DNA from 3 places in the Brevibacterium renqingii genome. Region 3 is predicted to be linked to each of the others. Evidence: predicted binding sites of a transcription regulator. Region 3 holds the regulator's gene; each other region holds the start of a gene.
The links. The regulator LexA, encoded in region 3, represses DNA repair genes until DNA is damaged. The targets are predictions, from matches to a motif close to TCGAACANNTGTTCGA.
Positions count from the first base shown of each region.

Region 1: IIE29_RS06355 (HNH endonuclease signature motif containing protein) is a predicted target of LexA. The motif match lies at 3,992-4,007, and genes of this name have one in related genera.
Region 2: IIE29_RS11180 (Rv2578c family radical SAM protein) is a predicted target of LexA. The motif match lies at 6,284-6,299, and genes of this name have one in related genera.

Region 1 covers NZ_JADBHG010000002.1:283,791-294,346, reverse strand. The annotation lists gene IIE29_RS06370 (DUF2332 domain-containing protein) at 1-430, opposite strand, end outside; gene IIE29_RS06365 (MFS transporter) at 703-2,070, shown strand; gene IIE29_RS06360 (FAD-binding oxidoreductase) at 2,283-3,644, shown strand; gene IIE29_RS06355 (HNH endonuclease signature motif containing protein) at 4,266-6,086, shown strand; gene IIE29_RS06350 (siderophore-interacting protein) at 6,256-7,308, opposite strand; gene IIE29_RS06345 (ABC transporter substrate-binding protein) at 7,638-8,609, shown strand; gene dsdA (D-serine ammonia-lyase) at 8,641-10,002, shown strand; gene IIE29_RS06335 (hypothetical protein) at 10,029-10,556, opposite strand, start outside.
Region 2 covers NZ_JADBHG010000005.1:141,411-151,966, forward strand. The annotation lists gene IIE29_RS11150 (GntR family transcriptional regulator) at 1-321, shown strand, start outside; gene IIE29_RS11155 (MFS transporter) at 434-1,960, opposite strand; gene IIE29_RS11160 (MFS transporter) at 2,048-2,581, opposite strand; gene IIE29_RS11165 (LLM class flavin-dependent oxidoreductase) at 2,656-4,035, opposite strand; gene IIE29_RS11170 (MFS transporter) at 4,032-5,393, opposite strand; gene IIE29_RS11175 (flavin reductase family protein) at 5,676-6,206, shown strand; gene IIE29_RS11180 (Rv2578c family radical SAM protein) at 6,308-7,372, shown strand; gene IIE29_RS11185 (TetR/AcrR family transcriptional regulator) at 7,484-8,140, opposite strand; gene IIE29_RS11190 (ABC transporter permease) at 8,259-10,556, shown strand, end outside.
Region 3 covers NZ_JADBHG010000001.1:80,038-90,593, reverse strand. The annotation lists gene IIE29_RS00405 (class I SAM-dependent methyltransferase) at 1-298, opposite strand, end outside; gene hflX (GTPase HflX) at 409-1,881, shown strand; gene IIE29_RS00395 (ATP-dependent DNA helicase) at 1,878-3,845, shown strand; gene lexA (transcriptional repressor LexA) at 3,992-4,747, opposite strand; gene IIE29_RS00385 (LysM peptidoglycan-binding domain-containing protein) at 4,982-5,320, shown strand; gene IIE29_RS00380 (histidinol-phosphate transaminase) at 5,444-6,673, shown strand; gene hisB (imidazoleglycerol-phosphate dehydratase HisB) at 6,670-7,266, shown strand; gene IIE29_RS00370 (hypothetical protein) at 7,263-7,865, shown strand; gene hisH (imidazole glycerol phosphate synthase subunit HisH) at 7,862-8,488, shown strand; gene priA (bifunctional 1-(5-phosphoribosyl)-5-((5-phosphoribosylamino)methylideneamino)imidazole-4-carboxamide isomerase/phosphoribosylanthranilate isomerase PriA) at 8,547-9,284, shown strand; gene IIE29_RS00355 (SseB family protein) at 9,289-10,125, shown strand; gene IIE29_RS00350 (dicarboxylate/amino acid:cation symporter) at 10,356-10,556, shown strand, end outside.

The DNA.
Region 1 (10,556 bases), on a different contig from region 3:
CGCGATAGTGGTAGCTGTATCGATCAGGGTAGAGGCACAGTCCGGCCGAGGAACCGACCTCGATGAGTGACAGGGGACCTTCGAGGCGAGCCAGCTCCGGCAGGAGAACGGCGCAGCGGCCGGCCTCGTTCGTCTGGGTCGATCGTTCGAGCATGAGGGCACTTGTCTCGTCCCAGTGCGCCAGCAGCCAGGTCCGCAGCCGTGCGAAAGACCCGGTTTCTGCGCCGAGGTGGCGGGCAGCGGCAAACAGAAGGTTGGCCTGGCGCTTGGGCTGCGGCAGGTCGAGGAGCAGGTAGATGATCGCGTCGTCCTTGGCGACTCCCTGCGCCCATTCGGCGTAGACGGGGGAGGTGTCGGCGGCCTCGACGCGCGCGAATGTCCGGTAATAGCGGCGCAGACGATCGCCCTCGAGCTCGGTCATCGGCTGCATATAGTCCTCCTCGTCGTGGTGGGCTCATCGTAGCGAAACGCTGTCCGACGATGCTTCGTGCTTTGTACGTCGTGCCCGTCGATGCCTCGTGTCTCGTGTCTCGTGCAAGGCGGTGCCTCGTGCGTCTGCGCCCCTGCTCCGACAACTGCGGCCCGTCCCGGTATTCGGTACTCTGCGGCGGAACTCTAGGCCGCACGACTGCGCTGACGTAATGTGTTCCCGTAGCGCGTCGGCTGCCACCGCCGTGGCCCGTCCAGATCGAAGGAGATCACATGTCGTCCGAGGTAAGCCCGTCCACGAGCGGACAGACACCAGCCGATTCGACGCTGGAGAAGCGGACACTGCGCAAGGTTCTCATCCGTCTCATCCCGTTCATCATCGCGATGTACTTCATCAACTACCTCGACCGCACGAATCTCGGCATCGCCGGGCCCGGCGGAATGAATGAGGATCTGGCGATGAACGCGACCCAGTTCGGGTTCGCCGCCGGCGTGTTCTTCTTCGGCTACCTCATCCTCGAGGTGCCCTCGAACCTCGCGCTGCACAAGTTCGGGGCACGCATCTGGCTCGCCCGCATCCTCATCAGCTGGGGCGTCGTCGCGGCCGCGATGGCCTTCGTGCCGAACCACGGCTGGCTCTACGTGCTGCGGTTCCTCCTCGGCATCGCCGAGGCGGGCTTCTTCCCCGGCATCATCCTCTACCTCACCTACTGGTTCCCGACCTCCATGCGTGCTCGCGCCACCGCACTGTTCATGCTCGCGATCCCGCTCTCGAGCGTCGTCGGCACACCTTTATCTTCCTGGCTGATCTCGAGCGGGAACACGATCTTCGAGAACTTCGCCGGCTGGCGCTTCATGTTCATCATCGAAGGCGTGCCCGCGATCCTGCTCGGCATCATGTGCATCGTCTACCTCACCGACCACCCCCGCGACGCGAAGTGGCTGAGCGTCGAGGAGCGCGAATGGCTGCAGGCCACGATGGACGCCGAGGAGAAGGGCAAGGCCGAGACCTTCCACTACCCGGTTCGACGCTCTCTGCTGCAGCCGCGCGTGTGGGCACTGTCGTTCGTCTACTTCGGCATGGTCTACGGCCTCTACGCCATGAGCTTCTTCCTGCCGACGATCATCTCGGGATTCCAGAAGACCTTCGGCGTCGAATACTCGATCGTCGAGATCGGTTTCATCACGGCCATCCCGTATGTCTTCGGGGCGCTCGCCATGTACTTCTGGTCGCGGCACGGCGACCGCACAGGCGAACGCGTCTGGCATGTGGCGGTCCCCCTGTTCATCGGAGGTGTGACGATACCGATCGCGCTCTATCTCAGTTCGCCGTTCACCACGATGGTCGCGGTGACCATCACCTGCATGGCGATCTGCGCGGCCCTGCCGACTTTCTGGCCGCTGCCTCAGACCTTCCTCGCAGGCGCCGGAGCCGCTGCGGGCCTCGCCCTCATCAACTCCCTGGGCAACTCGGCCGGGTTCTTCGCTCCCTACATCACGGGTTGGCTCGCCGACCTCACGGGAACCCAGAACGCGGGCATGTGGGTCGTCGGTGCGGCCATGGTGGCTGCCGGCATCGTGACCCTCGTCCTCAGGGCCGCACCGGCCCCCGATAACCTGGAGCCGACGCTGAAACAGTGACCCCCGTGCCGGTCCCACCTGCGTCGTCGTCGATCCGAGGAGCAGCATTGTCGAACACGCCGTCCGCCGCAACGGAACCAACCGGTCTCGATCCGGCAGGATCTCCCTCGTCGGCACCCTCCGCGCCGGAGTCGTCCTCCAGTGCGCGCCCCACTGGTGCGCGGGTCTTCCCCGTCCTCGACCCGGCGGCGCTCGACGACCTCGGCTCGCGGCTGAGTCCGGGTGCGCTGACGACGGATCCCGACGTCATCGATGCCCATTCGAGCGACGAAGCCCTCTTCTGCCCACGTGAGGGCGCGATCGCCCTGGTCAGGGCGACCTCGGCGAAGGACGTCCAGGAGGTCATGCGCTTCGCCACCGAACATCGGGTGCCCGTCGTCCCGCAGGGCGCGCGGTCGGGGATCTCGGGCGGGGCGAACGCCTCACCTGGGGCGATCCTGCTCAACGTGTCGAAGATGACCGAGGTGGTTCGGGTCAACGAGGCCGAGCGCCTCGTCACCGTCCAACCCGGCATCATCAACCAGGACCTCAAGAATCACCTGGCGCCGTACGGACTCTCATACCCACCGGACCCGGGTTCGGTGGCCCTGTCGTCGATCGGCGGGAACATCGCCACCAACGCGGGCGGACTGTGCTGCGTCAAATACGGTGTGACCAGGGACTATGTTCGGTCCCTGACGGTGGTTCTCGCCGATGGGACGATGACCACGCTCGGTCCGGAGACCGCGAAGGGTGTGGCCGGCCTCGATATGCGACACCTCTTCATCGGCTCCGAAGGCACCCTCGGCATCGTCGTCGAAGCGACGCTGCGCCTCATCCCCGCCCTGCCCGATCCCTTCACCGCGATCGCGACCTTCCCCGACGAACGCAGCGGTCTGCAGACTGTTGCGGACTTCATGGCCGGCGGAGGAGTGCCGAGCCTGCTCGAATTCCTCGACGGCTCGAGCCTGCGCATGCTCAACGACTTCGGCGACTTCGGCCTCGACGCCGAGGCCGGAGCGATGCTCATCATGCAGGTCGATCACACTCCCGCCGAATCGGAGGCCGCGATGGGGACCTTCGCCGAGGTGGCCGAGCGCTGCGGTGCCCTCGACGTCGCGTACTCCGACGATCCGACCGACTCCGCGGCACTCATCACCGCACGGCGAATGATCCAGCCGGCCTACGAGAAGTTCGCGACGGCCCATGGGGGAGGGCAGCTGCTCGACGATGTGTGCCTGCCGCGCACGGCCGTGCCCGAATTCTGCGACCGGCTGGGTGCGCTGCGGGAATCCTCCGGACTGGAGATTGCGCTGGTGGCGCATGCCGGCGACGGGAACATGCACCCCTCGGTGTTCTTCGACGCCGAGGATGAGACCGCGACGGCGACGGCGCAGGAGGTCTTCGAAGAGATCATGCGCATCGGCATCGAACTCGGCGGGACGATCACCGGAGAGCACGGGGTCGGCTACCTCAAGCGCGCCTGGCTGCCGAACGAGCTGGACGAGGGCTCCCGGAGGATCCAGTCGGCCGTGAAGAATGCTCTCGACCCCCTGGGCATCCTCAACCCCGGCAAGATGCTCGCGGAAGTCTGAGCGCTCAGACCTCAGTTCTGCACTGTCGTCGCTGCTCCGCCGAATACGAGCTGCCGGCGGCTGATTTCCTGAACGCGGTCTGCCTACGGCCAATTCCGCTTTCCTGCACCAGCGGGCGCAGGCGCATGTCGGGCCTGCGCCGCCGATTAGGACCTGCGTTGCTGATTAGGACCTGCGTTGCCGCTGATCCGGGTGGGGCCGTCGCCATCGATCCGAGTGACGCGGCCGCCGATCCGAGCGCGGGACCGAGCCGGTCGCGTTCTCGTGTCAGTGCCGACTGGTTGACTGAATACAGACAAGAGGCCAACTGAATTCGTATGAGACATGCTCTTAGAATTGAATAAGAATCGAACAGGCATTGCGCTAGTTTTGATTCATGTGTACACTGAATAAAAGCTCCTTCATTGACGAAGGGAACGCGGGGCGATGACATTCACACCGGATCGGAAGCGACGTAGGTCGCGGAGGAGTGCCCGTCAGGGCGCTTCCGGTGCGCGCCCCAATGGTGCCGGCATTGGTCCCCGATCGGTCCACGGCAGGACGAACGGCCAGCAACGGGAGAGCTTCCCGAATTCGGAGCCGGGACCCACCACTCTCAGTGACCAACTCAGGCAATCGGGATTGGACCTCAACGGTCATGCACTCGCCGAGGTCTTCGACTCCCTTGATCCGGTGCCGACCGATGAAGTCGGTGAGACCGATGAAATCTATGAAGTCGACGAGGTCAACGATTCCGACCGCGGGGCTTTTGCCGACGACAGCTTGCTCGCATCGTCCGAAGAGCGAGCTGCGGGGGAAGAACAGGTTGTGGCTTCTGAGTCCGCGGAGCCGTTTTCCGAAGTTTCGGACGAACCTGCAGGTGCCGCGCCTCCCACCGCTTCTCCGCATCCTCTACTGAGCGACGAAGCCTGGAGCGATCTCGCGAAGTTCGCACCCGAAGTGACCCGCAGCCTGACTTCTCTCTTGAGCCTCGACGATGAGCTGCGCACCTTCGAGCGACCGATGGGGCCTGGCGAGGCGATGCATCTCCTCGATGGAGTCGAAGCGCTCTCACGCGCGACCGAAGCGCTGTCCACCCTGGCGCTGTCCGTCTATGAGCGGATCGGCACACCGACCGACAGCGGAGCCAAGGACACCGAATCGCTGATTCAGGACCGACTCGGCCTCACCGGCCCCGAAGCGCGGCGACGCGCACGGATGGCGAAGAGCCTCGGCGGGCGCGTGAGCATGGAGGGACAGGCGCTGCCGCCCCTGCGTCCGGTCATGGCAGACAAGCTCCACGACGGAACGCTCTCTGCCGGACAGGTCGCCGTGATCGAAGAATGCATGCAGAAACTGCCGAGCTGGATTGATCCGGCCATCAGTGCGCGGGCAGAGGAAGAACTCGTCGAATACGCCAAGACCGTGTCCGTTGCCGATCTGCGGGAGATCTTCCGGAGGATGTTGGCTCATATCGACCCCGATGGGGCGGAGCCCAAAGATCCGAGCGACCGCTCGTCCTACTTCATCAACGCCCGCCCGAAGAGAAACGGAGATTGGAGAGTCGAAGGGCTGCTCGATCCGACGGCCGGCGCAGAACTCCACGGACTCCTGACCTCACGGATCGAATCGGCCGATCAGCAATCACAGCAGTCCTCCACCGAACCCAGCGACTCCACAGCGGGCGTCGCGTCCCCTCCCGACGGCGCGGACGCTCTCGGGGTATTCGATGCCGTGCTGACCGGCGACCAGCATGACGCCCCACCGTGGGTGGTCGTCGACGCAACCGGGCGCGAAGGCGGATCTGCGAAGCATCCGGTGCCAGCAGGCCACGGAGTTCGTGACGATGGCTCCACCGTCGATCTCATCAGCGAGCAGCCCAGCGCACGCAACTGGATCTATGAGCGATTCGCGACTCTGATCTCAAGGATCAGCATGAAAGAGGCCGCGAAGGGCTCGCCCTACGCGCTCGTGGTGACCGCAAGGGCCGAAGATCTCGCTAAGAAGCTCGGTGAAGGCACAACAGGATCGGGAGATCGCATCCCGATCGACGAATTGACTGCGCGCGGGCTCAACGGCACCGTCTTCTACCACCTCATGGACGAAAAGGCCCGAACGGTGGAAGTGCGGACGGAGAACCGGTTCGCCAACAAGAACCAGATCGCCATCATCACAGCAAGAGACCAAGGATGCACCTTCCCCGGATGTGATGCGCCGCCAGGATGGTGCGATGCCAACCATGTCATCCCGCACAGCGAGGGCGGGAAGACGGAGATCAACAACCTCTGTTTGGCCTGCTCGGCGCATCACCATCTCATGGACCGCTCCGATTGGGAGGTCCGGATGATGGCCGATGGACGTCCGGCCTGGATTCCACCGGCCAGCCGCGACCCGGCCAGAAGGCCGATCATGCACTCACGCTTCATTGCACAGGACATCATCGAATCGCTCTTCGACGATTAGCCGGCGCCCGCATGATCGGTGTCGACTGCTCAGGCGTCGGCCCGTCGGATCGACCCTCGGCGCGTCGGATCGACCCTCGGCCTGCTCGGCCCTCGGCCCAACCGACCTTCGGCCCAACCGACCTTCGGCCCAACCGACCTTCGGCCCAACCGACCTTCGGCCCAACTGCTCAGCCCTCGGCCTTGCCCTGTCGCCAGTACCCCATGAACGCGATCTGCTTGCGGTCGACACCGACTTCCTGCACCAGGTAGCGGCGCAGGCGCTTGACGGGACCCGCTTCACCGGCGATCCAGGCGTAGAAGGGACGGGCTTCCTTCTCCGTCTCACTCGAACTGCCCTGAGCGGCCTGGGTCAGTGCCGCCGGCACGTCCCAGAGGATCTCTTTGTCGATGTCGACGTCATCGAGCTCCCGATCGGAGCGGGAAGAACCGGGGGCCTCGGCCGGGCCGGACGAGCCAGGCGAGCTCGCACCCACCTCGGCGTACGCTCGGGTCTCGGCGTAAGCACTGGTTTCGGCGCGCACGGCCTCTCTGACGGCCGGCTCGAGGAGCTCACCGAAATCGGCTGCGCCTCGTGGAAGCCACTGGACCTCGAAACCGGCCGGAGCATCGATGTCGATGATGTCCTCCGCGCTCGGAACCTCGAGGACCGCCTTGCCCTGAACGGACGCGTCCTTGAGTGAATCGAGGATCGAAGCGATGGCCGGAACGGCGGTCTCGTCACCGGCCAGCAGGATCTGATCAGCCTCCCCCGGGGCGAACTCGATGCCCGCGGGCGGAGCTTCCGCATCACGACTGGGGCCGATGAGGTGAAGGGAGTGGCCGAGCTGAGCGGATTCTGCCCACTGCGCCGCGGGACCCGAATGCCCGTCCTCGTCGGAATGCAGGATCATGTCGACGACGAGCTCCCGAACCTCATCGCGCCATTCCCGCACCGTGTAGGTGCGCATCGCTCCACGGATCTCGGGGTCGACCTGGAGCCACGCCTGATACCAGGAGACGCCTGCTTCCTCCTGCTCGGCGAGGAAGCCGAGCATGTCGAACTGAGGCGCAGCGGCGCCCCCTGGCGGGATGATGAGCTTGATGCGCAGATCACGCGGATGAGCATTCGGGCCGAAGCCCTGCAGTCCGGCGCCGCCGAAGGTGACGCGGCGGAAGGAGGGACTGAGGTCTTCGACGGCGAGGACCGTGGCTTCGAAGGCGCCGATGGGGGCTCGTGACACAGATTCTCCTTCATCTCCCCAGATCCGAGAGCCATAATCGGCTCGTGGTTCTCGGGGCGTCCCGCAGCTGAGGGACGCATCGTGTTCATGGGTGCAGCGGTTGCGGACGTGTGCATGTCCAGGCACCACCCTACGCTAAGTAAGGCAAGCCTTTCCAAATAATGCTAACGTGATTTTCGGGCGCTGCCGATACCGATGATGTCCGAACTGCTCACATCCGAACTGAGCACATTCAGACTGCACACTTCCGAGTCAAGGACATCCGGTCTACGCGCGCCCCATCTCGTTCCAGCTCATCTCACTGAAACACGACCCCTGAAAGGCCCTCGATGCGTCGTCGTCAGCTCCTCGCCCTGTCCGTTCTCGCACCGTTCGCACTCGTCGCCTGCGAAGGCCCGGAACCCGAAGCCTCCAGCGGTGGCAGCGGCAGCGCAGCCCCGAACTTCACCTACTCGCCGAAAGGCTACGACGGCGTGACTATCGAACTCGACAGGCCGGTTGAGCGCATTGCTGCGGACTTCTACTCTGCCGCCGGCCTGGCACAGTACGGAATCAAGCCTGTGGCGGTCTTCGGGTTCGGACAGAACGAATCTCCGGGGAAATCCTTCGACTCCACCGGCGTCGAGGTGGTCGGCACCGACATGGAACTCGACATCGAGGCGCTCGCCGTCACCGAGCCGGACATCCTCGTCGCCTACGGCAATGAGAAAGGCGACGGATGGACCTGGTGGGACGAGAAGGTGAAGGGCCAGGTCGCCGAACTCGTGGACTTCGTCCCGGTCAAGCTCAGCGATCAGACGCCCGATGACATGTTCGCCCAGTACGCCGCCATTGCCCGTGCCCTCGGCAAGGACACCGAATCGGGTGACATCGCGGACGAGCGCAAGGCGTTCGAGGACGCTCGCAAGCGGGTTCGTGAGGTCGCTGCGAAGAAGAGCGGGCTGACGGTGCTCCTGGCGAACTTCAGTGCGGAGATTAACTACACCTCGAAGACCCTGGGGATCGCCGAGATGCTCCGCGAGGACGGACTCGATCTCGTCGGCCCCGACTCGAGCGACGACAGCAGCTGGGCAGAGGTCTCCTGGGAGAAGATGTCTGACTACCCCGCCGATGTCCTCCTCGTCCACGATGCATCCGCCGACTACGAGGACAACCCGGTCTTCAAAAGGCTTCCCGCGGTCGAGGCCGGGCAGCTGGGCACATGGGACGACAAGCGCGCCTACACCTATGCCGGATATGCCGAATGGCTCGAGGAACTCGCCGAGGTGCTCGAAGGTGCGAAGCAGATCGTCGAGAAGTGAGCTCCTTGCCGGGCCGGGCTACCATCGGTCCATGACTGATCTTCCGCCCGAGCTCACCGACGACGAGGTCATCCGATCGTTGGCCGAAGGCACACCGACCACGTGGATCCGCGGCACCCCCGCCGAGGCGGTCCTGCCCGAACTCGAGGCCGCGATGGATTCCGCGGCGGCTCGGTTCGCCCGTTTCGCCCCGTGGTTCGCCGAGGCTTTCCCCGAGACTGCGACGACGCGTCCCGACGCTGCCGAAATCTTCCCCGGAACCGGTGCGACAGGTGGCCTGATCGAGTCGCCCTTGGCCCCGGCCCCGGCAGCACAAGACCGGCTCGAGCGACTGTTCGGTGCCCGACTGCCGGGGAAGCTGTGGCTCAAACGCGACGATGCTTTGCCGGTCAGCGGGTCGATCAAGGCCCGCGGAGGGTTCCACGAGGTGCTCGAATTCGCCGAGGCCGTCGCCGCCGACCACGGCCTCGATCCTGATGATCCCGCAGTATATGCGAGTGCGAGATTCCGTGGGATCGCCGCGGACCACAGGATAGTCGTCGGGTCGACGGGCAACCTCGGCCTGTCGATCGGGATTCTCAGCGCCGCCCTCGGGTTCGCCGCCTCGGTGCACATGTCCGCCGATGCCCGGGAATGGAAGAAGGAGCTGCTGCGCGCTCACGGAGTCGACGTCATCGAACACGCCGGTGACTTCGTCGAGGCCGTGGAAGCCGGTCGCGCCTCGGCGAGGGGGGCCGAGCGCACGCATTTCGTCGACGACGAGGACTCGGTCAGCCTCTTCGCCGGATACTCGGTCGCAGCCCTGCGTCTCAAACGGCAGCTCGACTCGACCGGGGTGACCGTCGATGCACAGAATCAGCTGGTCGTCTACCTCCCCTGCGGAATCGGGGGAGGCCCCGGAGGGGTGACCTTCGGGCTCAAACGGGTGTTCGGCGACAGCGTCCACTGCGTCTTCGTCGAACCGAGCCAGGCACCGGCGATGTTCCTCGGCGTCCGTTCGGACCGGCACAGCGACATCGCCGTCCAGGACATCGGCCTCAGCGGACAGACCGCAGCCGACGGGTTGGCGGTCACACGGCCATCACGGTTCATCGGACCGACGATCGGGCCGCTGATCTCGGGATTCGCCTCGGTGCCGGACGAGGTCATCCGGGCAGGAGTCGGGGTGCTCCACGAGACCGAGGGCATCGATGTCGAGCCTTCGGCGACCGCCGGTCTCAGCATTCCGTGGCGGCCGGCCGCGGCGGTCCCGTGGTCGGATGCGGCCACACACCTCGTCTGGCTCACCGGCGGGGCGATGGTCCCCGCCGGCGAGCGCGCCGAATACGTCGCCGACGGAATCCGGCTGATGCCGACGATCATAGACCCCGCCTCGGCGGTGTTCGTCGACTGAAACCGGCTGTTCGCCGCTGCCCGGATTCACCAATCCCAGGGATCGTCTTCGACGTTGATGACGACCTTGCCGTCGACGATCTCGGCCGTGCCGCTCAATGAGATGGATACCGTGTCGTCGAAGGACTCGGTCTCATCGAACATCTCGTAGCTGCCGGTCACGAGCGCCTCGCCCGTGGCGTCCGAGGAGATCAGCCACGCCGGACCCCCGTTGGGACCGGTCGCGGATTCGGGATCCGCATAGGGATCGGAACCGACCGACTCGTCGGCGACGATCACCGTCGGATAGGACGAGATCGACCATTTGAGATCGGTGGCGTCGTAGCTGTCCGCCAGGGACGACCCGAACGGGCAGCCGTCGGGCTGGGCCACGGTCTTCTCGGCACAGCTGTCGATGAGCGTCTTGACCTGCTTGTCGACCTCGGTGCGGAAGGCGTCCGAGGGCTGGGCGGCGAGCAGCGGCACATCCTCACCCTCCATGTCCGATTCATCGCCCAGGAAAGCCCGGACCTCTACGGGATCGGCGCTGATGAGATCCGTCTTCTCGGCCAGGCC
Region 2 (10,556 bases), on a different contig from region 3:
GAGGCCGGGGACGTCGTCGGTGCACACCGCTGCGCGGCGGAGTTCCACGCCATCGTCACCGAGCTCTCGGGCAACGAGCTGCTCGCGGAGATCGGGGCACTGCTCGATTCGCGGATGCGCTGGCAGCTGAGCCGACACGATGACCTCGGCGTCGTCGCCACCGAGCATGCCGAACTCTACGAGGCGATCGCCCGCCGGGACCAGGCTCGAGCCGGAGCCCTGGCCGCGCACCATCTGGGGACGAGCCGGGAGCAGCACGACAAGCATTCGAAACGCCTGGCCCGAACCGCCGACGACGCAGATCAGGCCGAGGAAGGCTGACCGAACAGCCACCCGCTCAGCTCGTTCTTCCGAGCCGGCGCACAGCTGCGCACCTTCGATGTGCTCAGACCGAGTCCGACGAGGGACTCGGCCGTACGAGGATCTGCGACCGTCAGCCCTCGTGCTCGACGTCTTTGGCCGTCGGATCCCACTTCACGACGCCCACGGCGATCGCACCGGCCAGTGGGGCGCAGGCGACGATCCAGAACACACCGGTGCCCAGAGAGCCGGCGAGGATCGGGAACATGATGAGCGAGACGATCGAGAAGGCGCGCAGCACGGACTGGTTGAAGCCGATCCCGATGCCGCGCAGCCGGGTCGGATAGGACAGCGTCGCGTAATTCATGAGGTTCGCTCCGGGCCCACCGGCTTGGGCGAAGACGAAGGCCGAGAGCATGGCCACGGAGACGATGACGAGGGCGCCGTTCGGGATGCCCACGATCGCCAACAGCCCCAGCGACAGAGCCTGGATCATGAATCCGACCAGGGTGATCCGGCGTGTGCCGAAGCGATTGACGATGCTCATCCCGAGCAGCCCGCCGATGGTGCCGAAGCCGAGATTGATGATGAGCGAGGAGACGATCGTGATCAGCGGCGTCTGATGGAAGAGCGTCGTGATGATGAGCGGAGTGCCGTAGGCGACGGCGTTGTAGCCGAAGGTCGAGAACACGGAGACACAGAGCGCCACGATGGTGCGCACCCTGTAGCGCGGGGTGAAGAGTTCAGCGAAGCCGCTCCATCTCCCACCCTTGACCGGATCGGCCGAGGAGGCGGGCGAGTCCTGCTCATCGACAGGGGCGAGTTCGACATCGAGGTTGTGGTGGGAGCGCATGACGTCGACTGCGGCCCGAAGATCGCCCTGATTGGCCAGCCATTCGGGCGATTCCGCGAGGTAGCGACGACGCACCAGGAGCACGATGAGCGCAGGCACTGCGCCGAAACCGACGACGATGCGCCAGAGGATCGCGTGCTGGTCATAGGGCAGGGTGACGAAGATGATGAGAACGACGAGGTACCCGACACCGGTGGCGAAGTACCAGGCGGGCGACCAGGCGTTGACCCGCTGTGAGCGGTTGCCTTTGCCCTTGAGTTTGGAGAATTCGGCGAGGAAGGCCATGGCCACAGGAAGATCGAGGCCGACGCCGATGCCCATGACGAAGCGGAAGGCGATGAGGAACCATTCGTTCGGTGCCACGGCGCAGCCGAGCGCGGCGACGACGAAGAAGACCATATCGGCCATGAACAGTCTGTAGCGGCCGAAACGGTCGACGAGGTAGCCGCCGAACAGCGCCCCGATAACGGCGCCGACCATGATCGAGGCGTTGACGAGTCCGGTCATGAATCCGCTGAGGCCGAACTGGTCCTGAATCGCCGTGATGCCGAAGGCCAGAGAGGAGAAGTCGTAGGCGTCCATGAAGATGCCGCCGAGGGCGAGGATGATGACGGCCGTCGTCTTCGTCCCCTGAGAACCGAACTCGGCGAGCACGTTGTGGATATCTGCCGCGGTGCGCACGAGGCGCGGGGAACGAGCACTGTCCGCCGCTGTCGCCGCGGAGGCAGGAGGAGTCTGTGCGGATGCTGTCTGGCCGACGGCGAGTGGTGTCTGCGCCGAATCGTCGGCGGATTCTGTCGAAGTCACAGTCGACAAGTATGGCCCTGGGGCCGCTCACCGCCCCCGCGCGCTGTCACAGTTCGTCACCGTCGACGACCGGGGCTCCTCAGCGGCTCATTCGAGAGCGAGACCGCGCTTCTCCGGCAGCAGGAACATCGCGAGGAACTGGATGACGCAGATGGTCGGCAGCAGCGCCAAGGCGAAGCCGAACCCGAGGGAACCGGCCAGCAGGGCGATGACGATGGGCGCCAGTCCCCCGATGGCGCGTCCGATGTTGAAGATGACGTTCTGAGCCGTGGCCCTGACTTCGGTCGGGTACATCTCAGCCAGCAGCGCTCCGTGTCCGCCCAGCATGTCGTTGGCGAAGGCGCCCATGAGGAACCCGCCGGCGAGCAGAGCGGTCGGGTCGGTCATCTGACTGTAGACGAGGATCGAGATGATCGCTCCCGCCCGGAAGATCCAGAAAGCGGGGCGGCGACCGAGCCGGTCGGCGAGCGCGCCGAAGACTATGCCGCCCAGGACGGCTCCCAGGAGAGTGATCGTCGACAGCGATCCGGCCTGGACGTCGCTGAGTCCGAAGCTCGCGATGATCCCGCTGAGTGCGAAGCTGAGGATGAGCAGGTCGAAGCCGTCGAGTCCGTAGCCGATCGCGTCCTCGACTGTTTCATTCTCTCAGTCCTCGAGCACTCACCTGCCGAACCTCACTCCGCAGCCCGAGCCGATCACACGCGAACGCCCGCGTCCAGCCGGAAGCCTGCGCCCTTATGGTCGTCGGCCAGGTGCGGTCCCCCACCGGTGAGACGTTCGCGCACCGTGGCTCCGGCGACTGGGTCGCGCAGGAGACCGCGCCTGCGCATTTCGGGTGAGACGTACTTCGTGAAGCGTTCGGCGTCGGACGGTCGGACGGCGGCGGCGATGTTGAACCCGTCGATGTCCGCTTCGTCCATCCACCGTTGGAATTCGTCGACGACGGTCTCGGGCGACCCGGTGATGACCGGTCCACGGCCGCCGAGCGCGACGAACTCCGCCAGATCGCGGATCGTCCACGCCTTGTCCCCGGTCATGGTGGTGAAGGAGGCGAGCGCCGACTGGTTGGCGTCGGTGGACACGTATTCGAGCGTGTCATCGGGTGAGGCGCCCGAGAGGTCGACCCCTGTCCAACCGCCGAAGAGGGAGAGAGCGGATTCCGTGTCGACATACCTGCGGTAGTCGGTCAGGCGCTGTTCGGCCGCCTCATCGGTGTCGTCGACGATCACTGTGGCCAGTGCGAAGATCTTCACTGCATCTCGGGAACGGCCGCGTGCGACGAGACCGTCACGGACCCTGTCGACCCAGCTGCGCAGAATCTGTGGGGTCGGTCCGGATAAGAAGATCGCCTCGGCATGGTCGAGCGCGAACTCCTGGCCTCGTGCGGACGCTCCGGCTTGGAACAGCAGCGGAGTCCCCTGCGGGCCCGGAACGGCGAGCGCCTGACCGGGCACGGTGAAGAACCTGCCCTCGTGGCCGATCTCCCGGACCTCTGCGGGATCGATGAAGACGTTGGCTTCGGCATCGGCCTTGAGCGCCTCGGGAGTGATCGACCCTTCGCAGAGCTTGTACACGACTTCCATGAACTCGTCGGCCCTGTCGTAGCGCTCGTCGTGTGGGATCTGTCCCTTGAGGCCGAGGTTGCGGGCGGCCGAATCGACGTAGCTGGTCACGATGTTCCAGGCCACCCGACCGTTCGTGAAGTGGTCGAGCGTGGTCAGGGTGCGGGCGAGCAGGTAGGGCTTCTCATAGGTCACCGAGGCGGTGACGCCGAAGCCGAGGGTCTTCGTGGCCGCTGCCATGGCTGGGACCGCAACGAGCGGGTCGAGCAGCGGGAACTGCACTCCCCCGCGGTTCGTGACGTCGGCATTGCCGCCGTAGACGTCGTAGACCCCGAGGATGTCGGCGAGGAACAGTGAGGCGAAGCCGCCTTCTTCCAGGGTCTGCGCCAGCTCGATCCAGTACTCGAGCTTCGTGAAGTCCTCGATGCGCGATTCGGGGTGGCGCCAGAGCCCGGGCGACTGGTGCACCGGGGTCATCATGTCGAAGGCATTGAGCAGGATCGGTTTCGTCATCTGGTGTCTCCTGTGTTGGTGGTGATGGTTCCGGCGGCCGAGCGGGCGAGGCGGCGGGCCGGGTCCTTCGCCGCTGCGGCGGCGATGAGCGAGAGCACGCACAGCAGCGTGAGGTAGCCGCAGATGAGCCAGGGCGAGTGTCCTCCGGCGACGTAAAGCAGAGCTGCGACCATCGGCATGATGCCGCCGCCGATCACGGTGCCCAGCTGGTAGCCCATATTCACGCCCGAGTAGCGGACCTCGATGGGGAACTGCTCGGCGAACCACGCGGCTTGGGGGCCGTAGACGGCGTCGTGGGCGAGATTCATACCGAGGATGACGACGATGGGCAGGAAGGACAGCGGCCCGGCGTCGAGAAAGGCGAAGAACACCCAGCCGAAGACGGCGATGCCGATCAGTCCGCTGATGGTCACGGGTCTGCGGCCGAGACGGTCCGAGGCCCATCCCCAGACCGGCCCGGTGAACAGACCGATCGCCGAGGCGATCATCACGGCGGCGACCCCCGAGGTGGAATCGCCGCGATTCTCAGACAGATAGCTGAGCATGTAGACGGTGATGAGATAGAAGACGCTGTTCTGAGCCAGGCGCAGCCCGATCGTGACGAGCAGCACGCGCGGGTACGCGGTGATGACCTCGCGCAGCGGGGCCTCGGCGACCTCGCCGGAGTCCTTGAGTTCCTGGAATTCCGGCGCATCGGAGACGCCGAGGCGGATCCACAGCGCCAAGGCCACGAGCACCGCGGAGGCGAGGAACGGGATGCGCCAGCCGAAGGATTCGAACTGATCGCTCGGCAGCAGCTTCTGCACGAGGAAGAAGGCGCTGGTGGCCAGGAGCATGCCCGCCGCGGATCCGATCTGGGTGAAGGAGCCGAACAGTCCGCGTCTGCGCGCCGGAGCATGTTCGACCGAGAGCAGCGCGGAGCCGCCCCATTCGGCTCCGGCGGACAGGCCCTGGACGATGCGCAGGACGACCAGGGAGACCGCGGCCCACCAGCCGATCGTCGCGAAGTTCGGAACAAGTCCGATGAGTGTGGAAGCGGTGCCCATCGACAGCAGGGAGACCACGAGCAGCGCCTTGCGGCCCAGTCGGTCGCCGAGGTGGCCGGCGATGATTCCGCCCAAAGGGCGGGCGAAGAATCCGACGGCCAGGGTGGCGAAGGCGGCCAGTCGGCTGCCGAGTTCACTGCCAGAGGGGAAGAACTGGACGTCGAAGATCAGTGCCGCGGCTGTGCCGTAGAGGTAGAAGTCGTACCACTCGATCGTCGTGCCGGCGAAGGCCGAAGCCAGCACCCGCTTCTTGCCGGCGAGCAACCGCGGCGGACTCTGGGGTGTCGAGTCGGTGACCGAAAGCTGTGTCATGAACGTCTCCTGTGGGCCTGCTCGAGCAGGCAACCGTGCCGGGATAGAATTTCGCTGAGCAATCTAGCCCCTGAGGCACCGCCACCGGATGCGCTCCGTCATGCCCTGACATCATCCGTCACACGCGGACAAAGAACGTCGTCATATGAACTCTAACGTCGCAATTCAAGGCGGTCTCTGGAATCATCGGCACCGACGACCGACACACAGTCGAACGATCCGGTGGCCTCGGAACCAGCGAGCACGTCCAGGATCGCTCAACAGAACACGTGAGGTGATTGAATGACGATCTCGACTAGCCCCGTTGCTGCCACACCCATGGAGGCGAACCGCGCCTCGCCGGAGGTTCTCCGCGAGACGTTCTCCCATTTCCCACAGGGAGTCGCGTTCATCGGCGCCGAGGCCGACGCGGTTCCGCTCGGCATCGTCGCCTCCACTCTGACGGTCGGGGTCTCCCTCGCCCCTCCCTTGGTCAGCGTCGCGATCCAGAACTCCTCGACCACCTGGCCCTCCCTGCGCCGGGCCCCGGAACTGGGAATCTCACTGCTGAGCACGGACCAAGAGGGCCTGGCCAGGCAGCTCGCATCGACGGACCGCAACCGGCGCTTCAACGACGTCGTTCCCGACGTCACCGCGAGCGGCGCTCTGACGATTCCGGACAGCTCGGCATATCTGTGGACCCGCCTTCACGCCGAGTTCGCCGCCGGTGACCACACAGTGGCGCTGCTTGAGATCCTCGGTGCCCGCAGCGACGGCAGAGCCGATGCCCTCGTCTTCCACCGCAGCGAGTTCAAAGGACTGCGCGTCTCCTGATGTCACCGTCGCGCAGGCGCTCTGCGCGCTATCGGCACCCCTGGCACATCCGACCAGTCTCCAGTCTTGACCGTCATTCGAACTCATGTTCGAATTGAAGCATGAGATGGAACGAACTGGGCGACACGTCCGGCCCGAGGGCTCCCGATCTGTTCGGCGCCAAGGGGCTCATCCGCACGGTCCGGACTCCGGAGTTCTCCGGAATCGCCTTCCATGAGGTCCTTGCGAAATCGGCGCTCAACAAGGTCCCCCAGTCCAGTTCGATGCCCTTCACCTGGACGATCAACCCCTATCGCGGCTGCTCCCACGCCTGTGTCTACTGTTTCGCCCGCAGCACCCACCGCTACCTCGACCTCGACGCCGGCAGGGACTTCGATCGGCAAGTCATCGTCAAAGTCAACATCGCCGAGGTGCTCGCCGCCGAGGTGTCCCGCCCGAGCTGGGCCCGCGACCACGTCGCATTGGGAACGAACACCGACCCCTATCAGCGGGCAGAGGGACGCTACGGCCTCATGCCCGGGATCATCACCGCATTGGCCGACCGCTCGACGCCGATGTCGATTCTCACCAAAGGCACTCTGCTGCGTCGCGATCTGCCTCTTCTCTCACGGGCCGCCGAGGAGACGTCGGTGGAGATCAGCATGTCGATCGCCGTCCACGACGACGCTCTGCAGCAGAGCCTCGAACCCGGCACCCCAACGACGAAGGCCCGGCTGGCCACCGTACGTGCCGCGGCCGATCTCGGCTTCGACGTCACCGTCTTCATGATGCCGATCCTGCCCAAGCTCACCGATTCCCTCGACCACCTCGATTCGGCACTCAGAGCGATCAGGGGCGCCGGAGCCGCTCGAGTCGTCTATGGGGCTCTGCATCTGCGGCGGGGAGCTCGCGAATGGTTCTTCTCCTGGCTCGAGCGTGAACACCCCGAGCTTCTCGACCGCTATCGCAGGATGTACGCCACGTCGTCCTATGCCTCCAAGGAGTATCGCCGTTGGCTCGGTGAGCGCATCAACCCGCTCATCGACCGCTACGGGCTGCGCGGGACCGACGATGACGACTATCCGGCGACGTCCCGTAGGCGAGGCGGTCTCCGGTCGGAGCCGGCAGCGACCGCCGACAGCCCTGCTGCAGGGATCGTTGCCCCGGCCCAACAGGCCCTGTTCTGAACGCGACGGTGTGGGGCCGGTGATGGCGCGAGCGCGGTCGGTGAGGTCAGCGACGGCGCAGTCTGCGGTCCCGACGGCTGCAGCCGACGTCGAGTCCCTGCTCGATGCGGATCAGAGCAGGGGAACATTGGGATAGCGCACTGCGCCCTTCGGGTCGGTGACGGGAGCGCCGAGCATCCCGGCGGCGGCGTCGATGAGGAACCGTCCGACCTGCTCCCAGCTTCCCTTGTTGGCGTCCTCGTTCATCTTCGCCTCCTGGTCGGCGCATACGCCGACGACCATGGATCCCAGCAGATAAGCACGCCCCCGCAGAACGCTTTCAGGTATCCCCTCGAACTCACCGTTGATGAAACGCAGCTCATCGGGAAGGTCTGCCTCACGAGCCACTTCTGTGGCCACTTCGATCGCCGAAGGGACGGCCGATATCTGGGACATGAACTGAGCTCGCCAGCTCGGCCTCGGGAGGCTGTCGAGCACTTCGATGAGCGGCTGCAGTCGGCAGCGGACGAGTTCATGGATGTTCGGCGAATCGCTCAGCTGCGACGAGAGCTCTCGTCTGCGCTCGGCCATCTCGTCATGGTGCCTTTCGACGAGGGCACGCAGAAGGCCGTCGCGCCCGCCGAAGTGATAGGCGATCGCCGAATGATTCGCCGCCCCGGCGTGCTCGACGATGCGCCGGTTCGATACCGCGTCGATCCCATTGCGCGCGAAGAGCTCTTCGGCCGCATCCAGCAGCGCTTCGCGCGCTCGGTCACTGTGGGTTCCCATGTCCTCAATCTTTTCATCAGGCATCGATTTCACAATTTTAAGTCACGCGTCTTAAACTGATCGGGTTCACCGTGGTCGATGAGGATCACAGGATTTCCAGCCCCTCAGGAGGACGGCGATGCCCGACCAGCGACCACGGACGAGAAGAGAGGCCCGCGAGTCCGAGCACTCGGCTGACGGCCTTCCCGCAGACTCGGTCACGACGGCCGACGATCGGGCCGCCGCCACGCGGGAGAAGGCCGAGTTCATCGGTCGGACAGTCGCGATCTTCATCATGCCGCTCATGTTCGTCGGTATGATGATCACGAGCTATCTGGGCACCATGCACTCCCCCACGGCCGATGACATGCCGGTCGTCGTGACCGGGTCAGCTGACAGCGCCGATGAAGTGGAGTTCGCTCTCAACGGCTCCCAGCCCGGTGCGTTCGACGTCGATGTCACCGATGATGCGTATTCCGCCCGAGAGAAGGTCTACGACCGTGAAGCCTCGGGCGCGGTCATCGTCGAAGGCGACACCGCCACGATCGTCACGGCCAGCGGGGCCGGCGTCCAGCAGGCGAACACGGTCGAGCAGCTCGTCCGCCCGGCGCTCCAGGGCGAAGGGTTCGAGATCGAGACCGACGACATCGCCCCGCTGCCGGACAGCGATCCGTCCAGCATGGCTGCGATGTTCCTCATGACAGCCATCGTCATGGCCGGCTACATGCCTTTCAGCGTGCTGCGGTCGAATTCTCCCGAGCTGCTGAAGTTCAAGCGCATCGTGCCCATCCTCGCCGGCTGGTCGGCAGCGATCGCCGGACTCGTGTGGACCGTGGCCTGCCCGATCCTCGACGTCGTCGACGTCAAGGACACCGTGGCCGTGCTCGGCATCGCCTGGCTGGGCATCTTCGCCATCTCCACCGTTCAGCTCTTCATCACCCGGCTCGTCGGTGCTTTGGGGGTCATCGTCGGCATCCTCTTCCTCATGGCGCTCGGAATGCCGTCGTCGAACATGGCGATGCCCGTGTACACGATGCCGAGATTCTTCCGCTTCACCCACGAGTTCCTGCCCATGCCGGCGATCGGCGAGTCCCTGCGCTCGGTTCTCTACTTCGACGGTGACGGAGTCACCGGACACCTTCTGGTGCTCGCCCTCGGCGCGGTCGCCGGTCTCCTCCTGACCCAGATCTATGACCACTTCTACGCGAAGCGCAACTCCCATCCGGTGCCGCTCGACGTCAACGTGCCGTCCATCCACGGCGGGCGCCGTCCCGATTCGAAGGTCATCCGCTACATCTCGCTGACACTCTTCCCCCTGGCGATGGTGACCATGATGATTACGTTCATGCTCGGGGCCATGCACTCGCCGACCCCGAAGGACATGCCCGTTGCCGTTGTCGGGGCGTCGGCCGAGCAGGCCGAGGACACGATCAAGCAGCTCGACGACCAGATGGATGGGATGTTCGAGTTCACCGCCGTGGACGACGAGGGCGAGGCCCGGCGGCTCGTCCACGACCGTGATCAGGTCGCCGCCCTCGTCCTGCCCGACGAAGACAATCCGGACTTCGAGCTGCTGGCCAATCAGGCCGGAAACAACGCCTCCTATCGGGTGGTCGTGCAGATCTTCGAGGAGGTCGCCTCCGCGCAGGATGCAGATCTCCATGTCGACGATCTGGCTCCGCTGCCCGATCGGGACAAGAACGGTGTGGTCGTGATGTACGTGGCGATGGGCTGGATCCTCGCCGGGTTCATGGTCGTCATCGTCGCTGCGAACGCCAATCCCTGGGTCCGTCCGCTCAAACGGATGCTGCCCGTCATCGTCGTCTATGCGCCATTCATGTCCCTGGTCGTCGCGCTCATCGCGGGACCGATCACCGGAGCCGTCGAAGGGCATTTCGCGGCCCTGTGGGGTTCGGGGATCCTTGCCATCGCGTGCATCTCGATGTTCGCGATGGTCTTCGAACGGCTCATCGGCATGTTCGCGATCATTCCGGTCATCGGCACACTCATGTTCGCCGGAGTGCCGTCATCGAACGGAGCGCTTTCGCAGTACATGGTGCCGGCGTTCTTCTCCACCCTGCACGAATTCCTGCCGATGGCCGCCGCGGTCGAGACGATCCGGTCGATCCTCTACTTCGACGGGGACGTCGTCACCGAGCATCTTCAGGTGCTGGGTCTGTGGGGGCTCGTCTCTCTGGCCCTGGTGTTCCTCATCGACGGAATCAGACCGCCGCGGACACAGCACGACTTCGGCAACCTGCATCTCGAGCGCGAACGCGAGATCGACAATGAACAGCGGAAGCAGGCTTTGGCACTGGAGGCCGCACCGAGCTCGCACGGCACCCGATCCGCCGAGGCCGGCACCGATGGCCGGACCACGACTGATCCAGCCCGGCACCAGACCGTGCAGGGCTCGGTCATCGATGACCGAAGCCGC
Region 3 (10,556 bases):
TCTCCAGGGACCGGGAGTTGACGTCGAGTGCCCACACTCGCAAATCCACCTCGGCGTCTCTGGCCTCCAACGCCGTGTGCAGCGCGATCGGCCCCCAACCGCAGCCGAGGTCGAGCACATCACCGGTCGACGGCTCGGGCAGGTGCCGCAGCAGCACGGCCGTGCCGAGGTCGAGGCGGGTGGGGGAGAAGGTGCCTGATACGGTTTCGACGGTGACCTCGTGGCCGGCCAATTCGAGGTGCAGCTCACGGGTTCTCGCCTCGCTGCTCGGCGATTCGGTGAAATAGTGCTCTGACACCACTTCAGTCTAGACGGCTGTGGGAGAATTGATGGACACCACTGTCGGTGCGAAGGATGACGACGCCCGAACGAGCAGCACCGTGAGGGCGGCAGAGAACTAAGGAATGAATGACGTCTGAAGACAATGAGCGTCGGAAAGCGATGCTCGACCGTGTGCTCTCCCGAGGTGCCCAAGCACTCGGCGATCACGACACCACCGGCGAGGACGACCAGTTCGATCTCGCCGAGCGTGCCGCACTCACCCGTGTGGCCGGCCTCTCGACCGAACTCGAGGACATCACCGAGGTCGAATACCGTCAGGTCAGACTCGAACGAGTTGTCCTGGCCGGGATCTGGAACACCACCCAGGCCGAAGCCGAGAACTCGATCCGCGAGCTCGCGGCACTCGCCGAGACCGCCGGCTCCGAGGTGCTCGACGCGCTCATCCAGCGCCGCGAGAAACCAGACCCGGGCACGTACCTCGGCAAGGGCAAGGCGGCCGAACTCGCCGAGATCGTCGCCTCCGTCGGCGCCGACACCGTGATCATCGACTCCGAACTCGCGCCCAGCCAGAGGCGCGGGCTCGAGGACGTCATCAAGGTCAAGGTCATCGACCGCGTGGCCCTCATCCTCGACATCTTCGCCCAGCATGCGAAGTCCCGCGAAGGCAAGGCCCAGGTCGAACTCGCCCAACTCGAATACCTGCTCCCGCGCCTGCGCGGCTGGGGCGAGTCCCTGTCGCGCCAAGCCGGTGGCCGCGTAGCCGGCGGTGCCGGAATCGGTTCGCGCGGACCCGGTGAGACGAAGATCGAACTCGACCGCCGCCGCATCCGCACCCGCATGTCGAAGCTGCGGCGTGAGATCGCCGGGATGGCCCCCTCCCGAGAGACCAAACGCAAGAACCGCGCCCGCCACCACGTGCCGTCGGTGGCCATCGTCGGGTACACCAACGCCGGCAAATCCTCCCTGCTCAACCTGCTCACCGACGCCGAGGTGATGGTGCAGAACGCCCTGTTCGCCACCCTCGACCCGACCGTCCGGCAGGCACAGACCGCCGACGGGCTCACGTTCACCTACACCGACACCGTCGGCTTCGTCCGCAATCTGCCCCACCAGCTCGTCGAGGCATTCCGCTCGACGCTGGAGGAGGCCGCCGGCTCCGACCTGCTGCTCCACGTCGTCGACGCCTCGCACCCGGACCCGCACGGACAGATCCACGCCGTGCGGGATGTCCTCAAGGACGTCGAGACCGGGGAGATCCCCGAACTGCTCGTGTTCAACAAGTCCGATATCGCCGAGGAGGCCGTGCTCGCCGGTCTGCGTGCGGAGTATCCACAGGCCCAGTTCGTCTCCGCCGCGACGAAGGACGGCATCGACGAGCTCATCGAGGCCATCGAATCCCGGCTGCCGGCACCCGATATCGACATCACCGTGCTCATTCCCTATGAGCGCGGCGACCTCGTGTCGAAGATCTACGCCCTGGGCACGGTCGAACACGAAGAACATGGCTCCGAGGGCACGAGCCTGCAGGCCAAGGTGCCGGCCGAGCTCCTCGACGAACTGCGCGAATTCCAGCGTCCGGACCTGGTCATCGATCAGTGACCGTCGAAGAACTCCTCGAGTCGGCCGTCGGGGCCATCGGCGGCTCGACCCGGAGCGGTCAGCAGGAGATGGCCCAAGCGGTCGCCTCGGCGGTGGACAAGGGGATCCACCTGCTCGTCCAGGCCGGAACCGGGACGGGTAAGTCCCTGGCCTACCTCGTGCCCGCGGCCGAATACGTCACCCGCACCGGCGGCAAGGTCGTCGTGTCCACGGCGACGCTGGCGCTGCAGACTCAGATCATCCACCGCGATCTGCCGCGGCTGTTCAAGGCCGTGAAGAAAGACCTCGATCCGCTGCCGAGGGCCGCTCTGCTCAAGGGGCGGCGGAACTATGTGTGCAAGCACAAGCTCGCCGGCGGGTACCCGGACGAGGGGGAGGGCATGCTCTTCGACCTCGGGGCCGACGCCGAGGCGGGACGCAAACCCTCCGAACGCTCGGGTCTGGGTGAGGAGATCCAACGGATCCGCACCTGGGAGAAGATCACCGAGACCGGTGACCGCGACGACCTCATGCCCGGAGTCAGCGACCGCGCCTGGTCGCAGGTGTCGGTCAACGCCTTCGACTGCCTCGGGGCGAACTGTCCTCTGGTCACCGAATGCTTCGCCGAGATCGCCAGGAACAAGGCCGCCGAGGCGGACATCGTCGTCACCAACCACGCCCTGCTGGCCATCGACGCCTTCGGCGAATCGGCTGTGCTGCCCGACCACGACGTCATCATCATCGACGAGGCGCACGAGCTCAAGGACCGGGTGACGAACGCGCTGTCCGGGCAGATCAACACGAGCATGCTGTCGGCGGCGACGAGCTCCGTGCGCAAGCACACCGCCGTCCAGGACGGGGTCGTGTCCCTGCTCGACTCGGCCGCGGCGGCACTCGAACGCGCCCAGTCCTCCGTGCCCGAAGGGCTCATCCTCAATATGAGCGAGGCGCTCGGACTGGCGTTGGCACAGATCCGCGACTCCGCGCGCCAGATCATCAATGACATCGGCGGCAAGTCCGAGGACGCCGATGCCGGTCGGCAGATGGCCAAGGCCCGGTGCCAGGAGATCTTCGAACTGGCCGAACGCTTCTGCGAGCCGGGCAAGAACGACGTCATCTGGCTGTCCCGGTCGACCTTCCGGGAGAAGGAGACGACGAACCTCGTCGTCGCACCGCTGAGCGTGGCCGGAACGATGCGCTCGGGCATCTTCGAGGAATCCACGGTCGTGGCCACCTCGGCGACGTTGTCCCTGGGCGGGAACTTCGACGCGGTCGCAGCCTCACTGGGGCTCTTCGGACCCGACGCCCCGAAATGGGACAGCCTCGATGTCGGCTCACCCTTCGACTACGGACGACAGGGCATCCTCTATGTCGCCTCCCACCTGCCCAAGCCCGGGCGCAGCGGTTTGAGCTCCGAGGCGCTGACCGAACTCGAGGAACTCGTGCGGGCCTCGAACGGCGGGGCGCTGGGACTGTTCTCCTCCCGGGCAGCCGCCAACGCTGCGGCCGAACACCTGCGGGAGAAGTTCGACTTCCCGATCCTGCTCCAGGGCGACGACGGGCTGCCCGCACTCGTCTCCCAGTTCACCGCCGATGACCAGACCTGCCTGTTCGGCACCATGTCGCTGTGGCAGGGAGTCGATGTGCCGGGGCGGACGAACCGACTCGTCATCATCGACCGGCTGCCTTTCCCCCGGCCGGACGACCCGCTCATGCAGGCACGGGCGCGCGATGCCGACCAGCGCGGCGTCAACGGGTTCATGGCCGTGTCCGCCACTCATGCTGCACTGCGTCTGGCGCAGGGCGCCGGCCGCCTCATCCGCTCGACCGAGGACAGGGGAGTCGTGGCGGTGCTCGACTCGCGGCTGCGGTCGGCCAGGTATGCCGGCTTCCTCGTCAATTCGATGCCGCGGATGTGGCCGACGACGAATTCGCAGCTCGTGCGCACGAGCCTCGGACGGCTGGCCGAAACACAAGAGGAATGAGAGAACGCCCGCGAACGGACTGTTCGCGGGCGTTCTGTTCCCCGGCTGCGGAGACCTTCACGGGTCTCAGCTCCGGCGCAGGCTTTCGGAGAAGTCAGCGCGGGCGGAGGCTCTCCGAGGCCTGAGAGGCGACGGACGACGAGACCTCAGAGGCGACGGATGACCGCGACGACGAGCCCCATGATCTGGGCGAAGTTGCCGTCGATGGGCTCGTAGTTCTCGTTCTGCGGCAGCAGCCACTGCTGTCCGGCCTTGCGCTTGAGCGTCTTCACCGTGGCCTCGCCGTCGAGCAGGGCCGCGACGATCTGACCGTTGTCGGCGGTGTGCTGCTTGCGCACGACTACCCAGTCGTCGTGGCAGATGGCGGCGTCGATCATCGAGTCGCCGACGACCTTGAGCAGGAACATGTCGCCGGAGCCGACGACCTGGGTCGGCAGGGAGAAGACGTCGTCGACCTCCTGCTCGGCCAGGATCGGGCCACCGGCGGCGATGCGCCCGACGACGGGCACCTGGACGGTGTTGTTCGACAGCTCCTCGAACTTCGCGCGCTCGGCCTCTTCCTCTTCGAAGGGATTGACGACCTCGATGGCGCGGGGACGCTTCGGATCACGGCGGACATAGCCGAGGCGTTCGAGCTGCGAGAGCTGGTGGGCGACGCTCGAGAGCGAGGCGAGCCCGGCGGCCTTGCCGATCTCGCGCATGCTCGGCGGATAGCCGTTGGTCACGACGGCGCGTTCGATGGTCTCGAGGACGAGGCGCTGCCGGGGAGTGAGGCGGAAATCGCCCTCTCCGGACGATCCCTCTGGGATCTCGACGACCTCGTCATCGCTGCGGGCGGCAGCGATCTCACTGGCAACGTCCTCGTTGCGCGGGCGGCCTCTGCCTCGCTTGTTCTGAACCATTGCTCGTTCCCCTTCGTTCTATTCCCTGCCGCCGAACCCTGCGATCCCCGCTTCGGGGATTCTCGTGTCAGTGCCGACTGAGATGGTTCTGACAGATCGATCAACAACGCTGGTTCCCTCTCATTGTCGCATAGATGTTCGAGTTGGACTGGACATTTGTTCGATTGGCATGTTGAATAGAACAGACGTTCTACCGATTGCTGGTGGAATCGTACGAATGAAAGAGGTAATGCGATGTCTGCACAGAACACCGGGCTGCGCCTGACCACGCGTGGACGCCAGGCCGTGCGCCTTCTCCGGACCCTGCTCATTGCTCTCGTCGTCATCGGCGGAGCGCTCCTCCTCGCCACTCAGTCGTTCTCGGCCGCCGCTGTCGCCGAATCGGAGACCGAGAGCATCGGCATCGACGCCGAAGCGGTCGTCGTCGGCGAGGGCGAATCGCTGTGGACCGTGGCGTCGAACCTCGGTCTCGACCGTGACACCCGTGATGTCGTGGCCGATATCGCCGAGATCAACCATCTGACGACCCCGACCGTCCACCCCGGCCAGACCCTCGACGTCCCTGTCCGCTGAGTCTGCGCCCAACTGAGGAGGCCGCAGATCCTTCCGGGATCCGTTGAAGAAGGGGAGTCCTCCCCGAGTCTCGCGCCCCGACCCGCCGCCCGGGCGGCGGGGGTCTCTCGGTAGAATGATCGCGTGGGAAACTTCGAATCTCTGCCAGTGCGTTCCGACCTCGTCGGCCTCAAGCCCTACGGGGCTCCGCACCTCGACGTGCCGGTCCAGCTCAACGTCAATGAGAACGCCTATCCGCTCCCGGACGTCGTCGTCGACAGCATGCGTGCCGCCGTCAACGATCACTTCTCCGGACTCAACCGTTACCCCGATCGTGAGTTCACCGCACTGCGTGAACACCTCGTCACCTATCTCACCGGCATCAACGAACGTGCCGGGGACAGCGTCGAGCTCGACCCCGCAATGATCTGGGCTGCGAACGGTTCGAACGAGGTCCTCAGCCATATCGTCCAGGCCTTCGGCGGACCCGGCCGTACCGTGCTCGGCTTCACGCCGTCCTATTCGATGCACCCGCTGATCACAACCGGAACGGGAGCCAGCTGGCTCAGCGTCGACCGCAAGGACGACTTCACGCTCGACGCCGACACCGTCGCCGCCGAGGTCGCACGGATCGACCCCGATATCGTCTTCCTCTGCACCCCGAACAACCCGACCGGCACCTCGATCGGGCTCGACGTCATCGAAGCGGCCTACGACAACTGCTCGGGGATCGTCATCGTCGATGAGGCCTACGCGGAGTTCTCCCGCCCGGCCAAGCCCTCGGCCATGACCCTGCTCGAGGGACGTCCCCGCCTCGTCGTCTCACGCACCATGAGCAAAGCCTTCGCCTGTGCGGGGCTGCGCCTGGGCTACGCAATCGCCGATCCCGATCTCATCGACGTCCTCCGCCTCGTCCGCCTGCCCTATCACCTGTCCGAGGTCACACAGGTGCTCGCCTGCACCGCACTCGAACACGCTGACGTGCTGCTGGGCAACGTCGACCGACTCATCGATTCCCGCAACCGGATGTCGGCCCACCTCGCGAAGGTCGGCTTCAGCGTCCACGACAGCGATTCGAACTTCGTGCTCTTCGGCAATATCTCCACCCCGGCCGAGCTGTGGCAGAAGCTGCTCGACCGCGGAGTGCTCATCCGCGACATCGGCATCGACGGCCACGCCCGCGTCAACGCCGGCACCGAGGACGAGACCGAGGCGTTCCTGACCGCGATCGACGAGATCCTCGCCGAATCCCCGGACATCCTCGCCGCACCACCGGCCGAAGATGCGCATCCGGTCGACGGCCCACACTCGTCCGAAGACGCGCCCCACAGCTCCACTCCGTCACCCGCCGCCCCGACGAAAGGCACTCCATGAGGCAGGCCCAGAACTCACGCACCACCTCCGAGTCCACGGTGTCCGTGTCCGTCGACCTCGACGGCACCGGAGCCTCGACCATCTCCACGAGCGTGCCGTTCTTCGACCATATGCTCACGGCCCTGGCGAAGCATTCGATGATCGACCTCGACATCACCGCCACCGGAGACACCCACATCGACGTCCACCACACCGTCGAGGACACTTCGATCGTGCTCGGCCAGACCCTGCGCGAGGCCCTCGGCGACAAGAGCGGAATCCGCCGCTACGGTTTCGCCGCCGTCCCGCTCGACGAAGCGCTGGCCCAGTGCGTCGTCGACGTCTCCGGCCGTCCCTACTTCGTCCATGAGGGCGAACCGGAAGGGCAGCAGTATCACCTCATCGGCGGTCACTTCACCGGATCGATGACCTCCCACTCGCTCGAGTCGATCGCCTTCCACGGCGGACTGACCGTCCACCTCGACCTCGTGCGCGGTCGCGACCCGCACCACATCGTCGAGGCCCAGTACAAGGCCTTCGCCCGTGCCCTCCGCGCGGCCGTGGAGGAAGATCCCCGCAGCAATTCCGTCCCCAGCACCAAGGGAGTCCTGTGAGCACCACCGTCGTCGTGACCCCATTCGGGGTCGCCCAGCAGCTTGCCGCGGCCTGTGTGCTGTCGAACATCTCCGGGACCATCGTGCCGATCGGGGAGTTCAGCGGAATCGTCCTCAACGACACGGACGTGGCCTCCGGCAACGAGGCGGCCGCGGCGATCTCGAAGCTCGCCGGCAAACACGAAGTCCTCCTGCTCGTCCGCAGCGAGGAGCAGATCGACGCCGGACACTACCGCCACGGCACCCGCGAATCCGATGTGCCGGCCGGTCTGGCGCTGAAGAACCTGCCCGATGTGCTCGAACAGCTCCTGCTCGAAACCGTCTCGGCCGACGACGTCGAGGGCAGCATCCGAACCGATTCGATGACGAAGCTGCAGGCCAGCGCCGCGACCATGACACCGGGACGGGCCGCCGTGGCGCGCACCGCTCTGCTGTGGATCATCGCCGCAGTCCTCGCCGGACTCGTCACCGCCTTCGGGATCGCGCTGGGTCTCGGCGGCAACAACGTCGCCTGGGTCATCGCGGTCTTCGGCGTCATCGTCCTCGGCTTCTCCCTGTGGCGGATCTGGTCCGTGCTGAGCAAGGGAGCCAAACGATGACGAGCGTCGCGGTCCTCGACTACGGAGCCGGCAACGTCCGTTCGGCCGTGCGAGCGGTCGCCGCCGCCGGTGCCGAGGTGACGCTGACCGCCGACCACGATGTCATCAACGACTCCGACGGCCTCCTCGTCCCCGGCGTCGGAGCCTTCTCCGCCGTCATGGCCGGACTCGAGAACGTCGGGGGAGTCGAACTCATCCGCACCCGCCACGAACAGGGCCGCCCGCTGCTGGGCATCTGCGTCGGCCTTCAGGTGTTCTTCGCCCGCGGGCATGAGCACGGAGTCGAGACCGAGGGCATCGGACTGTGGCCCGGAGCGGTCACCGCCCTGGCCGCCACTGTCGTACCGCACATGGGATGGTCCCAGGTCAGCGCCCCGGAGGACTCGGAGATGTTCGCCGGCATCCGTGACGACCGCTTCTACTTCGTCCACTCCTACGCCGCCGGCGACCCGCCTGCCGGCACCACGGTGACCACCGCCCGCCACGGCGGCGAGTTCATCGCCGCCGTCGAGGACGGCACCACCTGGGCCGCCCAGTTCCATCCCGAGAAATCCGCCGAGGCCGGAGTCAGGCTGCTGCGCAACTGGCTCGGATCCTTCGCGGCGCAGACGCCCGGTTCCTGACCGAGCCCACCCACTACCATTGGCCGAAACCCGTGGCACCCCGTGCAGAAAGGTCACAATGACAGACACTTCGAACAAGCTCGTCCTCCTTCCCGCGGTCGACGTCGCCGACGGCAAAGCCGTCCGTCTCGTCCAGGGCGAAGCCGGCACCGAGACCGACTACGGCTCACCCATCGACGCGGCTCAGGACTTCGAGAACAGGGGAGCCGAATGGATCCACCTCGTCGACCTCGACGCGGCATTCGGACGCGGCTCGAACTCCGACCTGCTCAACCAGGTCGTCAAGGCCGTGGGCATCAAGGTCGAACTCTCCGGCGGGATCCGCGACACCGAGAGCCTGGAGCGCGCGCTCGACACCGGCGCCGAGCGCGTGAACATCGGCACCGCAGCACTTGAGAACCCCGAGTGGACGGCCGAGATGATCACCCGCTTCGGCGACCAGGTCGCCATCGGACTCGACGTCCGCGGCACCACCCTTGCAGCGCGCGGCTGGACGCAGGACGGCGGCGACCTCTACGAGGTGCTCGAAACGCTCGAGGCCGCCGGCTGCGCGCGCTATGTCGTCACCGATGTGCGCAAGGACGGGACCCTGCAGGGACCGAACGTCGAACTGCTGAAGTCCCTGGCCGAGAAGACCGACGCCCCGATCGTGGCCTCGGGCGGAGTCTCGAGCCTCGACGATCTGCGCGCCCTGCGCGAACTCGTGCCCTTCGGCGTCGACTCCGCGATCGTGGGCAAGGCGCTCTACGCCGGCAAGTTCACCCTGGAAGAAGCCCTCGACGTCGCGGGACGGTGATCGCTTGAGCACGCACTCACACGGTTCCGAAGGCGGAGAGAACCCGGCGAAGTCGCAGGATCCGGCGAAGTCGCAGGATGCCACCCGACCGAACGGGCCCACGGACTCGGCCGGGCAGGCCTGGGCCGGACGGAACCTCAAACCCAACCCGTTCTCCGGCGACAGCGGGCTAGCCGATGCCGCCCTCCTCGAAGCGATGCAGCAGGTCGCGGCCTCGCCGCTGGATCCCGAGGCACACCAGCGAGTCGTCTCCGCACTGTCCGGGACCAGGCTGTACGCTCCGATCGTGCCCATGGTCGTCGACCAGGAGGTCGGGGAGAACGGGCTGATGTCCGACAACTCCTCGGAGATGGCGATGGTCCGCCTGCAGGCCGAAGACGGACGTGAGTGCACTCCGGGCTTCTCCGGAATCCCGCCGCTGACGGCCTGGCACCCGGATGCCCGGCCGGTGCCGATCGAATCCGAACGGCTCGTGCTCGGCGCCATCGAGGCCGAGTCCCAGCTCGTCGTCCTCGACCCGGGCGCGGAGTCCTCGTTCCTGCTGCGCCGCCCGGCCATGTTCGCCTTCGTCCAGTCCCAGCCGTGGACCCCGGCCTGGGCCGACGCCGAGGTGGCCCACCGTCTGCGTGCCATCGCCGAGTCGTTTCCCTGGTTGGCACGGCTGGCCGTCAGCCCCGGCAGCAACAGCGTCCACCTCGGCGGACCGGAGCTCGGCATCACCCTCGGCGTCGAATCCGAAGTCCCGCAGGACGAAGTGCGCCGGTTCCAGGAAGCCGTGGCCGGCGATGAGGAACTCGTATCGAAGATCGACTCGCTGGCCATCCGCCTCGTCGAGTCCTGACCCGTTTCTTCACCCGAGGCGATGGGGCTGAGCCGCTTGCTCGGGCCCTGAACTGAGCGACACGGGTGTGCTCGGGCGACAAGGCCCCCTATGCTTATCAATCATGGGCGACCTCCGTGACCGCAGTCACTCCGGCGTCGCCAGCCCGGTCGAGATCAATGACTCACCGTGTTCTCCCCTCACAACGAGGTGTGGAGAATTCGAACACGAACCTGTAGGAGAGATGACTCATGGCAGACGTGAAACCAGCTTCACCGGAACGCAGAACCCCATGGCAACGGTATTTGGCATTTCCACTGATCTGGAAGTTCGCTATAGCGTTGGTGCTCGGCTTGATTGTGGGGCTGATCGTGGGTCCGCCGATCGCCGTAGTGCAGCCGTTAGGCGATCTGTTCTTGCGTCTGCTCCAGATGCTTGTGATCCCCCTGGTA